One region of the Ensifer sp. Root142 genome, then DNA from elsewhere that is predicted to be linked to it. Evidence: predicted binding sites of a transcription regulator. Region 1 holds the regulator's gene; the other holds the start of a gene.
What was found. Region 1 encodes LexA, which represses DNA repair genes until DNA is damaged. Its sites were predicted from a motif close to TGTTCNNNNTGTGTTCNG; they were not measured.

Region 1 (7,778 bases):
GAAGAGTTCCTGCAGAGCGTCGAGCGCGCGGCTCGCCAGTGTCCCTTGGCCCACTGCTCCCGCCGTCTTGACCGGAACCTCGCGTAGCAGCTTTTCGCCGTTCCACAGTCGGACGACACCGACCTCGGCGCCGGCTTCCACGGGAGCGCGCAACGGCCATTTGTAGACGACACGGGCCGTCAGGCGTTCCGGGTTGTTGACCGGCAGCAGCACATCAACCGGCCCACCAGCGACAAGCGCGACATGGGAGGCCGCACCGCCGTAGATACTGGCCTCGCCGATCGCCTCGCCATCAGCAAAAATTCGCCGCTTTTCGAACGCCGTCATCGCCCAGTCAAGCACCTTGCGGCTTTCCTCCGTACGCTCCTTATCGGTATCGAGCCCGCCCATCGCGAGATAGACACGCCGGTCGCCACGCTGCATCGATGCGGCCAGCGAAAAACCGTAGCCTTCGGCAAAACCCGTGGCGACACCATCGACCCCGAGTTTGGCCGCGATCAACGGGTTCTTGTTGCGCTGAAGGATCTTGTTCCACTCGAACTCAGGCTGGGCGTAGAGCCGATAGAGATCGGGGTGCGCCTCGTGCAGATGACGGGTCAGCGTCACCAGTTCGGTCATAGTGATCCGGTTCTGGGGATCCGGCAGACCTGTGGCGTTACCGAACGTGGCGATAGGCATGCCGAGTTCGCGAGCGCGGGCCGTCATCTTTTCGGCAAAGGCGGTTTCGCTACCGGCCATCCCCTCTCCGAGGATGATGCAGGCATCATTGGCAAGCTGAACGGCCACCCCTTGCAACAGATCGGCCACGCGAATGCGCGACTTCAGCGCAGCAAACATCGTCGAAGTGCCGGATGGGGCGCCGCCCGTGCGCCACGCGTGTTCGGAAACGTCGAAGGCCGTTTCGGCCGAAAGCTCACCCTTGGCGATGGCCTCGGCCACCACTTCCATCGTCATCAACTTGGCAAGAGAGGCGGGCGGAACCGGTTCGTTCTCGGCGCGGGAAAACAGAACGGTGCCGGTTTCGGCATCCACCAGCAGGATCTGCTTTGCCTTGGTGTCAAACGCCACCGGCGGCGTCTGAGCCGCTGCCGCACTCGCGAGCAACGCCGCAAGGCCGAACGTGACCGTAAGCATCATCAAGCGCATGGGAAACTCCGGTTTCCCATTGGGCATAGCAGCGTCATCAGAATGGTACAACGCCCCAGGTTACCTGAGCGAACCGGTTCTGCCTTGGCGCTTCGCATGGGCAACGATGGATTCAGGCGTAAGCGGATTGGTCTCGACCATGATCGCTTCAAACGGCGATTCCGCATCGCTTACCCGCACTTCCACATAGGCGGCCGCATAGGCCATGTTGCCGTCAGGCATCGGAATGTATTCCGGTCGCTCGCGCGGGATCGGCCCGATTTCCGGAAGCATGACGAACTCGCTCAGCGACGGCGGTGCTGCAAATTGCGGGACAGGTGCAGCCAACGCCGTTACCGTACCGGCGGTATCAAGGGACGATTTCGGCGGAATGACCAGCGTTCCCAACTGGTTGCGCATCGGCTCATTCGAGGCGACCATCACGCCGGTTGCGATCTGGCCCTCCGGCATGACGCCCGGACTGCGGTCGCCCTTCGTGACATAGGACGCCATGAGATAGGGCATGTCGTTGCCTTCAAGCGGTGCGCGGCCGACATATTGCACCCGAACCTTGGCACTGCCCTTCTGCTTGATATCGAGCAAATCGGCTGTCTTCGACGAAACGTCGATGATGCGGCCATATTCATAGGGACCGCGATCGTTCACACGAACGATGACGGAAGTGCCGTTTTCGGTGTTGGTGACACGCGCATAGCTCGGCAGCGGAAAGGTCGGATGCGCGGCGGACAGATGAAGCTTGTCGTAGACTTCGCCATTGGCCGTCAGGCGACCATGAAAGGCCGAGCCGTACCAGGACGCGACACCGGTCTTGTTGTAACCGAAATCTTCCTTCGGCTGGTACCACTTGCCCTTGACCTGATAGGCTTTGCCGACCTGAAAGCGGCCGCCGCCCTTCGGAATATTCTTGCCGGTAGCGACACGGGGGCTCGCCTTCACGCCATAAACGGACTCAGCAAAGTATTCTTTGCTTCTCGACTTGCTCTTCTTGATACTGGACGTCGATCCGCAAGCCGCAAGCGTTGCGCAAAGCACAGGGACCGCCGCAAGGCGCAGTCCCTTGATCAGATATGCCGCATTTTTACTGGATGTCATCTGTCCCACAACATCATTCGAATAAGCCGTACTCGAAACCTTCCACTCGTGCCCCCAGCGGAAATCTCGGCGTCCCGAAACGGAACAGTCGATTAATCATGACAGCAACAAGGCAAAATTGCGAACCGACGAATGGCTGACGGCTCGAAATCTCCAGTTATGGTTTACGAATGGTTACCCGGACAAAATGGGCAGCGGATGCGCCAAGAAAATCTTTCCGCCCACGCATGTTAAATCTTGCAAAGCAGCAAGGCTTCGCGCAATAACGCCCTGCCCGGAGGAGTGGCCGAGCGGTTTAAGGCACCGGTCTTGAAAACCGGCGTGCGTGAAAGCGCACCGTGGGTTCGAATCCCACCTCCTCCGCCATGGCTGTCTCATTTTTCGCCACCCATTATTGCGCTCGGTCGCCAAGTGAATGCTTTGGCGGCGAACGCATACAAGTTTTGCGAGTATTCCCCGATCATAGCCGCAGCATTGACGGCGCTTGCAAGGCGGTGGCTCGACCCGCTTGCCATCCCAGATAATTTGAGGGAAAGTCTGATTCCGGCCCATCGAGCCCTGGGCGATCTCCCAGAACTAGAGAAAACCATGCCTCTTAAATATTTGACGACAGCCGCTTTTCTCGCGCTTCTTGCACTTGCCGGATGCGCAAGCACCGGCGGCAGCAACACGACCTATGCGCAGTGGCAAGGTCCAACACCTGTACCCGATCCGTCTGCGGCGAGTCCCGGCGGTTTCCGGCTCAGCTACTAACTTGCGCTAGTATACGCGTGTCGGACGGAGCGCATCGCGCGCTCCCATCCCCGGCCGCGCGATTTCAGTCGCATAGAGCTATTGGCCGCGAGATATTGTGATCGCGGGGCGATACAGGCGCCCATCGTTTGATCGGACGCCAGTCCCGGTGGAGCCCCTTCCGCTGCTTGATCCTATACTTCCAGGGAAATCGTCGTGAATCGCCGCATCACCGGTGGAAAGTATTGACTTCAATTATATTAGATATTCTTGATATTCAGTCCTCCAACAACCGAGGAACTGAACGATGCCCACCTACATCATTGAACGCGACGTCCCAGGGGCCGACAAGCTCAACCAGGACGACCTTTGCGCATTATCGGCAAAATCCAATGCTGTCGTCGCCGATCTTGGCGTACCATATACATGGATCACCAGTTATGTCGCCGGCGACAAGATTTACTGCGTCCACGAGGCATCAAGCGCCGACGTCATTCGCGAACATTCGGAACGCGCCGGATTTCCGGCGAACAAGATAACCGAAGTTGCTGCCGTCATAGGGCCTGCGACAGCATCCCAGGGGCGCAACGGTAAGTGACCGAAGCGACGTTATCATCGCAGTGCCCGGACACCGGGCACGAATGCGCGACGCAACGCCGGCAAAACAGTGATCCACCGGCACCGTCATTGACTTACGGCGGTATCAATGCAGGCTGGTTTGCCGGCATTCGGCGCCCATGCAGGGTTCCCCGGCACACCTTCCAAGGAGACGATCATGGCAAAAGGTCAAGTGCGAAGTAACCGCGAGGTTAGAAAGCCAAAGAAGGACAAGACTGTCAAAGCCGCCGTTGTGACGGAAGGCTCACAGGTGAAGCTGGCCGGCAGCAGTTTCTCCCTGGGCAAGAAAGACAAGAAGTAAGACGGTCGGCTTTAACCTCTCGAACTAACGACACGAGAGAGATATCCGTCAGTGGCCAGTCGAACTGGGGTGCGCAACGTCTCCGCGACATCCCGGCGCGACTGGTCGAGCACCCGCGGTCAGATGCCGGTTTCGTAGCGCGTTTGAACATCGTATGTATTTGGCTGGAGATGCGAAGATCGCTACAGGCGGATGCCGCTGGCCACTCGCACTCCATTACGGCGTCCAACATCATCGGAAGCATTTGCGGCGGGTATTGTTGATCAGCTGCCAGCGCCACGCTTTGAGGCGGGCGCCGGAAAATCGAAAACGCCAACGCACCTCACGCCAATCTTTGTGCCTTCATTGCCACAGCTTGAGCACCAGTGCTCGCCTTTCGCAAAGAACTGTTGAACACGGCACAGTGCCCGGCATGCTTGCTGGACTTCGGAACGAAAGCACGGTTCACATCGTTAACCAAACCATCGCCGCCACCTCTGATCTAGTGGACGTTCACCGTGCTTGCAGCCTTGCTTATCGCCTCGATTATCGCATCGCCTAACATCGCCCTCAGCGCTGCCACGGTCGACGACCTGCAAGCCGACTTCGAAACGGCCGTGCCCTGCCAGCAGATAGACGGCCGGAACGTTTGGAAGGGAACGATCGCCTACTACATCCAGTCCTTCGTCTATCAAGGCGACACGCCGGTCGCGACCGAAGCGGCCGACGCTGTGCTGCCGGAGGACAACTCCGCGGAAACCGTCAAGGAATTCGAGGACGCCTGCTCCGCGACGCAGCCGGCCTGATTCAGGCCTCCTCTAGCAGATCGCCCATCGATATTTCTGCTGATCCCTTGATGGCAGGCTATTTCCACTGCGTCCCATCGGCCGCGGCGCAACCGTGCGGCGGGTGTCCGTTGCCAAATGTCAGCTTCAGCCGGTCACAACCCCATTGATTGAGCGGCCCGGGCATCGCCGCATTCAACGCGATACCAACTTCGTCAAACGGGCTCTGCTTGTTATCCACGTATTGATACCAGCGAAACCCAAGGATCGCGGTCGCGGCGACAACGATGGTCAGCAAGATTTGAATCAGCTTCGTCATTAAACCCTCATTCCATAAACGGAAGGAGGCATATCAGCCTCGCGCGGCGCGTGCAGCGACGAGTTGGTCAATCTGCGCTTGATTGAACCAACATTCACAGAATTTTAGGCACTTGCGGAACACATATGGAACAGATAGTGTCTGTTCTTGATTTGTTTCACGCCTCTGGAGCGACTTGCCATGCTGACCCGCAAGCAACAGGAATTGCTTCTTTTCATCCATGAACGAATGAAGGAGTCCGGTGTACCGCCGTCCTTCGACGAGATGAAGGATGCACTCGACCTGGCATCCAAGTCGGGTATTCACCGGCTGATCACAGCGCTCGAGGAACGCGGCTTCATACGCCGGCTTCCCAACCGCGCCCGAGCGCTCGAAGTCATCAAACTGCCGGAAGCCTATGCTGCGAGCGCGCAGCCCCGTCGCGGGTTTTCGCCGAGCGTCATCGAGGGTAGCCTTGGCAAACCGCCCGCCCCTGCCCCCGCGGCGAAAACGCTGCCGGTTGCCGACAACAGCTCCGTGTCGGTTCCAGTGATGGGCCGCATTGCCGCCGGCGTGCCGATCTCGGCGATACAGAACAACACCCACGACATTACCGTGCCGCTCGATATGATCGGCAGCGGCGAGCACTACGCCCTTGAAGTGAAGGGTGATTCGATGATCGAGGCCGGCATTTTCGATGGCGATACGGTGATCATCCGCAATGCCACCACGGCCAATCCCGGCGATATCATCGTGGCACTAGTCGATGACGAGGAAGCAACGTTGAAACGCTTCCGGCGCAAGGGCGCTTCAATTGCTCTAGAGGCCGCCAACCCGGCCTATGAGACGCGCATCTTCGGGCCTGACCGGGTCAAGATTCAGGGCAAGCTCGTCGGCTTGATCCGCCGCTACCACTAAGCCCGTCTCACGCCAGCGCAATTCGAGGAAAAGTGCGGAGCGGTTTTCCGCCAGGAAATGCGTAAAAACAAATAGATAGAGCGCCTAGTGACTCCGTTTAAACCGGAAACGCTCTAGCCGCCTTCATGCCGGCCAGCCGCTCTCTTACTTCAACGTCTCGCCACATAGGGTAGCGAGACGGAGATTTTCGGATCGAGTGTTTTTCACGCTCGACGGATTTTACTCGTGAATCGAGTACTCGCCCAACTCGCAGAGATCCTGCTTGTCTTCAGTCGTGTCGAGACCGGAACCTTCTTCGAATTCAAAGCGCATGTCGTATTTGCAGACATCACGTCCGTCGGCGATGGTAATTTCCATGCTTTCGCCCGGATTAAGCACCTGCCGCCCGAAGACGTCGTCTTCCCACTGATCAACACCGACCGGCGATGTGTAGAAGTTCGTCAAAACGGCATTCGTCTTGTTCTTAAGCTGAAAGACGAGATCCTCAGCGCTTGCGGTGGCCGTCGTTACGGCAAGAATGGCAAGAGCAGTCAGGGCGATCTTATATTTCATTTTATGTCTTTTCCTCCATTGTTGGCTTTGTTTGACACTACCTATACGGGTCGCGCTGTTGGGATATTCATTCCCAGTTCTGTCTAGAGACAATATTTTCAGCACTGACAATAGTGACCGAATCACCATTTCGGGGCGCGTCCTCGCAAGGCCATGTCGTTGGCGACTGCGGACGTTCGCAAACTGGCGGGCAAGCGCAGCCCGGTCGAATTGCGCTTTGAAAACAGTGGTTGGCTGCGATGCGGGCAGCCTCGCTGCGCGTGTTGGACGCGCCGCATTGGCCCATGTTCCTTGCCCCCCGAAAACCGTACCTGCGTGCCGGCAGCATGTCCTTTGCGCAGGCACGCACAGCGTTTCACTTTCGACAATCGGGCTGCTATTGACGGAGAACCGCTTTAGCCAATCGCGCAGGCGCTGGGTGACTTGTTGCTTTCATCGTGCGAGGGGCTGAATCACGCGCTCGCCCGCCCTATCTACGTCACACTTTCGTTGACGCTCGCAACGAGCACGCGGCCGCTTACGCCACCGATGGCCGGTATTTCGACCGCCTTCGGATCTGCGTTCGCCTTGAACCTCGCGTGGGGCGTCGACCGCCAGCGGCATTCGCCGCTGCCAAACCTGTTGAGCGTGTGGCCGATGGCGCTCAATTCTCCTGAACGGAAACCCCGTCCTGGCCAATCTTGATCTCTACGCCGGTCGGTTTTGTTTCCTCGCGGTAGACATAGGCGCCGAGACCAATGACGGCGACGGCGAGCATGGCAATGATCAGATAGAGCCCATTACGGTTCATTCAGCAATTCCTCGCTTGGGTACGGTATGGGTAACTAGGTTCGTACCCAAGAAAGGCAACGGTGCGACGCGGACTGTTCGCTCCTCGCGCGGATGATGCAGGACGGATGCGAACGGCCGTAGGCTTTTTCTCCGCACGATCCGTTGGCCGAGCGCTCTTGCGACGCATCGGCTCGGGCCGCGGAACGTCCCCGACGTGGAGCACGAAAGCGTGCTGGCGCACGTATCGGGCACTTGGTCTGAATATGTGCCCGATGCGCGACGAGACGCCTCGTACCCCGCGCCTGAGCCCAATCGGCTGATGGCCCTACAACGAACGGCCTCAACGGGAGTGCGGTCCTCTGGATTGAGACTGCCCCCGAATGCGCTTGAGCACAAGCAACCCACCTCATAAGAAAGCTCATCAAATGCGCTTCAAAATCAGATGGATGATTGGATGAATCTCGATGTTCAGAACCTTGACGGAGCCTGCCACTGCGGAACGGTTCGCTTCAATGTGAAACTGAAGAGCGGCCTCCGCACCGCCCGCCGTTGCACTTGCTCCTATTGCCAGTTGAAGGGCGCGGTT
Region 2 (7,778 bases), on a different contig from region 1:
GCGAAGACCCTTGGCGGAGAACTCCATGATCGTCTCGGCATCGGCGGGGCGAACAATGCCCTGCCCCGTGTCAATGTCGGACGGGGCGAGCCCGAAAGTCTTGGCGAGATAGACCTGCATGACTGGCATGAAGCCCTGCATGTAGGGCTGCTGATCGACCTGAACCTGGACGTAGCCGGTCTGCATCTGCTGAACGACTTCCGGCACGAGGTCGAAGCCCCCTAGCAGCACCTTGCCCGGCTCGACGCCGCGATCCTTCAGCACCCGTGCGACCGCAGCATGCCAAAAGCCAGTGTCGAAATAGGCCGTGGTGTCGGGGTGGGCATTAAGATAGGCGCCAACACGATCGGCCGTAATCGCAAGATCAGTGCCGCTATCGATTCGCTCCCAAGAAACCTCTCGGTTGGGATTGGCGGCCTTGTATTCCTCCAGGAAATCCATGACGCCCTGCCCGCGCGCCTCAGACCAGTTCTGGCCTGGAGCCGAAACTCCGACCAGCACCTTGATCGGCCCCTCCTTCGGGAAATTCTCCGCCATGGCCTGACCGAGCGAGTGGCCGGCTGGTCGGAATCCCTGGCCGACAAAAGCAGCGCGCATGTTTCCTTGTGCGCCCTGACTGTCATCCACGTTGACCCCGATCACGACGACGTTGTCCTTCGTGGCGCGGGCGATGACGTCGTCGAACGCCTTGTCGTCGACGATCGAAGTTAGAAGGGCATCAGGCTTGCGCGCCAGGGCCGCTTCCATGTTTGAAAGCTGCTGCTCGACGGAGCCTTCGTTCTGCGTAAAGACCATCTGGCAGTTGGCTGCGATCTTCTCGCAGGCGTCGTCAAAGCCCTTCTTCACCGCCTGCCAAAACGTATTCGACGCCGACGAATGGTGCGTGAAGACGATGTTTAGCGGCTCCGCGGATGCCCCGAGCGATGTTGAGCCCAAAAGCGCTATGCTCAAAGCGCACCCAGTCAAAAACCTTCTCATGCTTACTCCTCCCTTGGTTCATTTTGATTGCAGCTGAAGGTCCGTGTCAGTTCGTATCCGAGCTGCGGCGAAATACGGTGAATGCCTTATCGAGGTCCGGATTGAGTTCCATGCCCAGTCCGGCGCCTGGCGGTACCGTGATCATGCCGTTCTTGACTTCGGGTAACGCCGTAACGAGGTCGCGGTACCAGGTCTTGTAGAAGGCGCGGACGCTCTCCTGCACCAGCGCATTGGGCGCGTTTAGCGACAGATGCGTCGATGCGCAAAGGACGACCGGGCCAGTGCAGTCATGCGGCGCGACGGGCAAGTGCCATGCCTCCGCCATAGCGGCGATCTTGCGCGCTTCCGACAATCCGCCGCACCAGCTGATGTCGAGCATGACCACGCCGGCAGCGTCGGTTTCCAGAAGGTCGCGAAAGGCCCAGCGCGAGCCCAACGTTTCCGAGGCTGAGATCGGTGCCGGCGAGACGGCCGCGTAGCGCTTGAGGCTCGAGAGGCTGTCCATTTTGATGGGATCCTCGTGCCAGAATGTTTGGTATGGCGCGAGTGCTTTGGCGATCTGCATTGCTGGCAACAGCTGCCACATCGAATGGAACTCGACCATGATATCCATCCGGTCGCCGACCGCCGAACGGATCTTCTCGAAGGGCTTAAGCGCCGACTTAAGATCGGGCAGTGAGATATATTGGCCGCGCGTCTTTTCCGCAGAGATATCGAACGGCCAGATCTTCATCGCCGTGATGCCCTCTTCAAGCAGGGAATGGGCAAGTTCGTCGGCGCTGTTCAGGAAGCCATTGAGGTCGTCGTAATTGCGCGCGGACGACGAGGACAGATCATAGTTCGCTGTCGTCTGGCCGGTCGCCTTCTTGATGTACTCAGTGCCCGCGCATGTGTTGTAGGTCCGGATTTCCTTGCGACTGAAACCGCCGAGCAACTGGGCGATCGGCTGGTTCGTTGCCTTGCCGAAGATGTCCCACAGCGCGATGTCAAAGGCCGAGTTGCCTCGCACTTCAGCTCCGGAGGAGCGAAACCCGAGGTACCCCACGAGATCGGCGGCGAGGAGGTCGATCTGCAAGGGGTCGCGGCCGATGACCCGAGGCGCGACATATTCATGAATATAGGTTTCGACGGTCTCGGCGCCGAAGAACGTCTCCCCGAGCCCGGTCAGCCCCTCATCCGTATGGACCAGGAGCCAGAGAAGGTTCGGGCGCTCCGCGACGCGGACCGTTTCCAGTTTCGTTATTTTCATAAGGCTGCTTCCTATGCGATTCCGGCGGCAAGAAGCGCCTTGACGCTCTCGTCGAAATGCCGGGCCATGAGCTGACTGGCTGCTTGCGGATCGCCCGCAGCAATCGCTTGCGCCAACTCGATATGGATTGCGTTCATTGCGTGCCGCTCTGCGTCCGAGGCGCGGCTGCGCCAACCGATCGGCCAAGTCTGCCGCGACACGCCCTGGAAGGCGCCGACAATCATCGAGAAGATCGGATTCTTTGAAGCGCGGGCGATCTCGAGATGAAACGCGAGATCGCTCTCCATCACTTTCTCCGCGTCTACAAAATTGTCCTCCATTGCCCTCGCAAGTTCGAGAATGGTGCGCGCTTCCGCGTCCGTCCGCCTCAGTGCGGCGAGCGTCGCCGTACGGGTCTCTATGGTTCGGCGTACGTCGTAGACTTGATTGATGTTGATCTGGGCAGTGTGTACGCCGTGCTCGATCATCAAGGACATCGCCCCGTGATCGAGCTGCGCCACGGTGGCGCGCCTGCCCGCACTGAGATCAATCAAGCGCATCGTGGCAAGCGACCTGAACGCCTCGCGGACCACCGATCGAGATACGCTGAGTTCCTTCGATAGCGTTGCCTCACTCGGCAGCCGATCGCCGGGGCCGAGTTCATTTGTCCGGATGTGCTGGGTGATCGCGCCGATCGCGGTGCCAACCAGGCTGCCGGTTATATGTTGCTCATCTTCAACTGGCCGCAGATTCATACATCGCCTCCCGAAATGCCAAAACCTGTCGGACAGGTTTACTTGATCCGATTCATAGTTTACGCATAAGCTGTATGTCAAGATTGAATTCGAAGACCAAAAGGGAATTCCATGGGAGTTGAGGTTGACGTTGTTCTCGCCGCGAAAAACGTCGTCGGAGAAAGTGCCGTATGGGACGAACGAGAACATGCGCTATGCTGGGTCGACATTGTCGGGAAATCGATCCATCGCTTACGCCCGAACTCGGGCAAGCACGAAAAGTGGAACTTCCATGATCTCGTGACTTCAATTGGCCTTCGTAAGGACGGAGGCGCCATTGTCGGATTGAGGAAGTCAATTGCGCTATGGGACTTCGGCGGCCAACTCCGCGCCATAGCAGAGGTTGAATCGGAGCTTCCGCGAAACCGCCTGAACGAAGGCGTTGTCGGCCCAGATGGCGCATTCTGGGTTGGCACCATGCAGGACAATATCGGTCTCGATGGCACGCCGCAGGCGATAACGGCAAAGACGGGAAGGCTGTATCGTTATGCGGGCGGAGAGCTATCCTCGGTTTCGGATGACCACTTTGGCATCACCAACACACTGATATGGACTGAAGACGGTCGGCTCATTACGGCCGACACCGAAGACAACACGATCTACAGTTACGCCTTGGATAACAAATCCTGGTCTCTTCACGACCGGCGGACGATCCTTTCTGGCTTCAGTCGTGGTCTTCCAGACGGATCTTGCGTCGATGCGGAAGGTTTCATCTGGAATTGTCGCGTCGCCGGTGGCGGTTGCGTGGTTCGTTTCACGCCGAGCGGTATAATAGATCGCATTGTCGATCTGCCCTGTTCGTGGCCAACCAGCTGTGCTTTTGGCGGGCCTGGACTTGAAACGCTGTTCGTTACCTCAGCACGCTTCACGATGACCGACGCGTACCTTGCCGAGAATCCGTACGAGGGATCTGTGTTCGGGATTCGGGCAGGTGTTTGCGGGCTGCCGGCCAATCGGTTCGGTCAGTGACCAAATTGCGGGTTGCCAGACATATTAGCCCATCTGCCGGTGACGGCGCGCTTGCGCCGATTGAGCCTTTCCGCCAGCACCGCCGCAAGTGGATGATCCGGCAATGGACCGTCGAATAATCGAAGCTAGTACCCTCACGATTGATTATGCGATCTTGAGTGGCAGCCGAACGAACCGATTTTCTCGACCGGCCGGATAAGGAGGAGTCTGCTTCGGCCGATGTCTATCGAGCGGATCATGACGCTAATCGAGCCGCACCCTCGCGGTTGGTGTTCGACAGGAACACCGGGGACAGCCGATCTGAGGTCAAAACAAGTTTCCCTGTCAGCGCGCTCGCAAGCGGCTTCGCTACCTCCGTCACCTGCACCAGGTGCGGGGACACGATCGGAACAACCCGTGAGGCATTCGAGAACATCCGAGTGAGGCAACGGCATTATTCTCTGGGAACACTCTTGGGTGAGGCAATACGCCATCTCATCCTGATCGTCGCGCTATAATCCTTCGCTCGGTCCGATATCAACCGCCTCTCAAAATGGGCGATCGCGCTGATTTGAAGGACCGTCCCTTTAACGCCCCTCCTCCCTGCCACCCAAAGCAGAGAGATGGAATCGGCCTTGGGGCTCCGATAGGCCCACGTGGAGGGATCGAGTTATAGGCGCGGTTGCTATCGCTCATGATTTCGGGCAAAAATGAGGTATAGAAAATTGCGTCGGATCGACTTTTACCTCGACAAGGCGCAATTCTATGATCTGTTTTTCCGCAAATCGAAGTGGCGAGCGGACGACAACTTCCGTCGAGAAACCGTCGCCTGTCCGACTTTCGATCTCCGACTGCCAGACCGGACGGCGGGCCGCCTAAATCGTTCACGCTTGCAGATCGTGAACCGTTTGGCTGAGAGAGGAGCCCAGGACCTGGTCGCCGCGTGCGGATCATCTAATGGTCGCCGGTATACTCTGAACGGGCTCTCATTCCGTTTCGGACGGTCCGCACTCCTCCGCTTACGGTGCGGCGCACACTTCCTAATGAAGGGCCGACAATACAGGCGACGATCGACAGATGGTTGGAACCGGCGCGCGCCTTGGAACGTTTAGAGAACGAATTCAGGAGGGTGTTATGACTGTCAATCCGAAAACCGATCCTTCTTCCAACACACAGAAAGACCCCGACGATTGGGTCAGCGGCGACGAGCCGATGACCGGTGCGCAGCGGTCCTATCTGAAGACCCTGTCGGAGCAGGCGCATCAGCCCGAGGCCTATGCTGAGGATCTGACGAAGGCGGAAGCATCCAAGAAGATCGACGAACTGAAGCAGGCGCTCGATCTGGAATGAACCGCCGCGTGCGGCGACCATGCATTGAAGCCGATAGCCGAGGACGCACAGTGACGTCACGAATCTCTGAAACTTTTTTCACGAGAGGCGATTTTGGCTGATTAAACAACCCGGTCACGCGGCGAAACAGCCAACGTCGAGAATACGGCCATGCAACACGAAGACACCAGACAACAGTATAGCAAGATGGTTCACGGCTGGAACCAGCGGTACGACCTGGAAGAGTTCATCCGCGCGCACCGGCTTTTGCCCCTTGTCGCACGAGAACTGTTGGAGAAATTCGGACCATACAAAATCGACCTCGATCGAAAGGTCGCCGAGCTCGGAGCAGCGGGAAAATCTAATCGTGGGCACTAGTCGGGGAACAAGCCAACCTCTCAAGAGTTCCTCTACGCGCGCCCAGACGCCAGGCGGTCTTCTCTCCATCTGACAGCAACTCGCTTCGCGAGCACGACGCGCCCACTGTGGGGCGGCTGCACCCGTCAAAAAAACGGCCCCTGGAATAGAGGCCATAATCGCATTGCCAAGTCCAACTTACTACGATGTCAGCTCAGGTGGAATACCCGTCTCTACCAGCCACAGCCTTACAGAAGACCATTACCTGAACATCACTGCCACTGCCCCGGCCGATCCAGCCATGAAAACGACCAGCATCTGGTTGTCTATCAGCCGTTCCCCGATGGGCCTTCGCCCCTTCCCACTGTTTGACGAGCGCAAGGCCCGCCGCGTTGATGCGCCGCGTCATGGGGTTATTCTCTTTTGCTTTCAGGGAGACATGCGGTAGTTGATAGGGCGGCAAGGCACGGTCAGGAGAGACCGTTATGGACCTTGATGATCGGTACCCGTCTGAAAATGAAGCTTCCAGCGTTGCGAGCGTTGATTGACGGGCAACAGAAGCGGGCTTGTCGTGCGTTATGCGAAGAATACGCCTCGCCGCCATGGCTGGAGATGAATTGCCCGCCGCGGTCCGTCATGACGCCGTCGATCTCGACGGTTTGGACACCGTCCGCGCTGAAATCGAAAGCGATGTCGATCGGCTGTTGCGAACGTACGCGGCAAAGAGGATCTATTCGTTGGCAGTCGCCGCTGTCCCTGCAGAGATCGAGGCGGCTCTAACCCCAGCCCTCTGATACCCGGGGCTGCGGTTCAGCGGCTGGCAGCCTCTGCAAACTCAAGCTCGCATCCGCCTAGTTGATGACCATATCCGGCGTCGCCTCAGGAGCATCTGCGCGCTGGCATGGTCGTAGCCGACCGTCCAGACGCCAAAAACGTCGCTCATCGAAAGCAACTAACAATCCTTGGCGGACCAGATTTGCGTGTCGCTAAAGGACCGCCAATTGCCTTTCACCCATACCGACCAATGACGTTTCAGATCGCCTTTCAGGGGTGCGGTCGCAAGCCCGGTTGAGTGAGGTCATTCGGTTCCTTGGCTACATCCAGCATTGCCCGCATCCATCCGAGCTTTTGGGCATCGGCCGGTTGGAAGCCCTCCGTTGGTGTGACGCGGCCCGGCCTTTATGGAACCGCAAAGCACCTTTCAGCGGCTCTCAGACGAAAGTCTCACACAGCTCCGACTTTTGGCGGAACGTCTTCTGGTCTGAAGTCCCAACGCGGAACATGTCGCACGCGGCGTTGTTGGTAGGCAGGTTGCAGCCAGGACAAAATCAACGTGTGAAAAGGAACTCTCGTATGCATTACTTCATCAAGACTGCTCTCGCAGCAGGCCTTCTTGCTGGCAGCACGCTCGCAGCATTCGCGCAATCTAGTTCAACCGTTGGGACCGGCGGTTCCAGTGCCGGTGGCGGCACCTCAAGCAGCACCGTAGGAACAGGCGGCAGCTCAGCTGGCGGCAATTGCGATCCGAAGACTAGCGATTGCCAATCCGGTTCTTCATCCACGCTGGGTACGGGCGGGTCTTCTGCCGGTGGCGGCACATCAAGCAGCTCCGTCGGCACGGGTGGCTCTTCGGCAGGCGGCGGGAGTTCAAGCAGCTCGGTTGGGACTGGCGGTTCCACTGCCGGATCAGGTGACGGATCCTCATCTTCGACGACCGGTACAGGCGCTTCTCAGTCGGGCGAAACTACCGGCAGCGTTCAGGGCGACGATAACAGCGCCCGCGATAGTGCACAGGACGATGAATCGAACAAGAATTGTCCGCCGGGCCTTGCTAAAAAGGACGGCTCGCAAGGCAAGAAATCTTGCTGACACTAGTTCGACTGGCTTCGGACCGTAGTTCCGGGGCCAGTTCTCTTCAAGAAGGGGAGTGTCATGACCTCCAACCCATTTGTAGCAGTTGCGGTATCTTTGGCGGCCGTAGTTTCGGCTCCCTTTTTTGCCGAAGCGAAAGAAATCAAACTGGATGATGGTTCGACCTGCACCATCATCGAACAGAAATCATCGGAAAAAGGCGGTGTTTCGTCCTCGGTTACCGCAGGATCGGGCAGCGTATCTTCGACCACGACGGTCGGCGGGAGTTCAAG

Region 2: ASD52_RS27980 (DUF3072 domain-containing protein) is a predicted target of LexA. The motif match lies at 5,049-5,066, and genes of this name have one in related genera.

Annotation. Positions count from the first base shown of each region.
Region 1 covers NZ_LMFK01000023.1:8,885-16,662, forward strand. Annotated here, with positions in the region: gene ASD52_RS21080 (D-alanyl-D-alanine carboxypeptidase family protein) at 1-1,146, opposite strand, end outside; gene ASD52_RS21085 (septal ring lytic transglycosylase RlpA family protein) at 1,207-2,238, opposite strand; tRNA gene ASD52_RS21090 (tRNA-Ser) at 2,515-2,604, shown strand; gene ASD52_RS21095 (DUF4242 domain-containing protein) at 3,278-3,568, shown strand; gene ASD52_RS39420 (hypothetical protein) at 3,746-3,889, shown strand; gene ASD52_RS21105 (hypothetical protein) at 4,387-4,674, shown strand; gene ASD52_RS21110 (hypothetical protein) at 4,733-4,972, opposite strand; gene lexA (transcriptional repressor LexA) at 5,153-5,869, shown strand; gene ASD52_RS21120 (hypothetical protein) at 6,089-6,421, opposite strand; gene ASD52_RS39425 (hypothetical protein) at 7,065-7,211, opposite strand; gene ASD52_RS21125 (GFA family protein) at 7,647-7,778, shown strand, end outside.
Region 2 covers NZ_LMFK01000034.1:694,457-702,234, forward strand. Annotated here, with positions in the region: gene ASD52_RS27960 (sugar ABC transporter substrate-binding protein) at 1-978, opposite strand, end outside; gene ASD52_RS27965 (mandelate racemase/muconate lactonizing enzyme family protein) at 1,025-2,227, opposite strand; gene ASD52_RS27970 (FadR/GntR family transcriptional regulator) at 2,239-2,961, opposite strand; gene ASD52_RS27975 (SMP-30/gluconolactonase/LRE family protein) at 3,073-3,969, shown strand; gene ASD52_RS27980 (DUF3072 domain-containing protein) at 5,083-5,298, shown strand; gene ASD52_RS40815 (hypothetical protein) at 6,988-7,503, shown strand; gene ASD52_RS37885 (hypothetical protein) at 7,567-7,778, shown strand, end outside.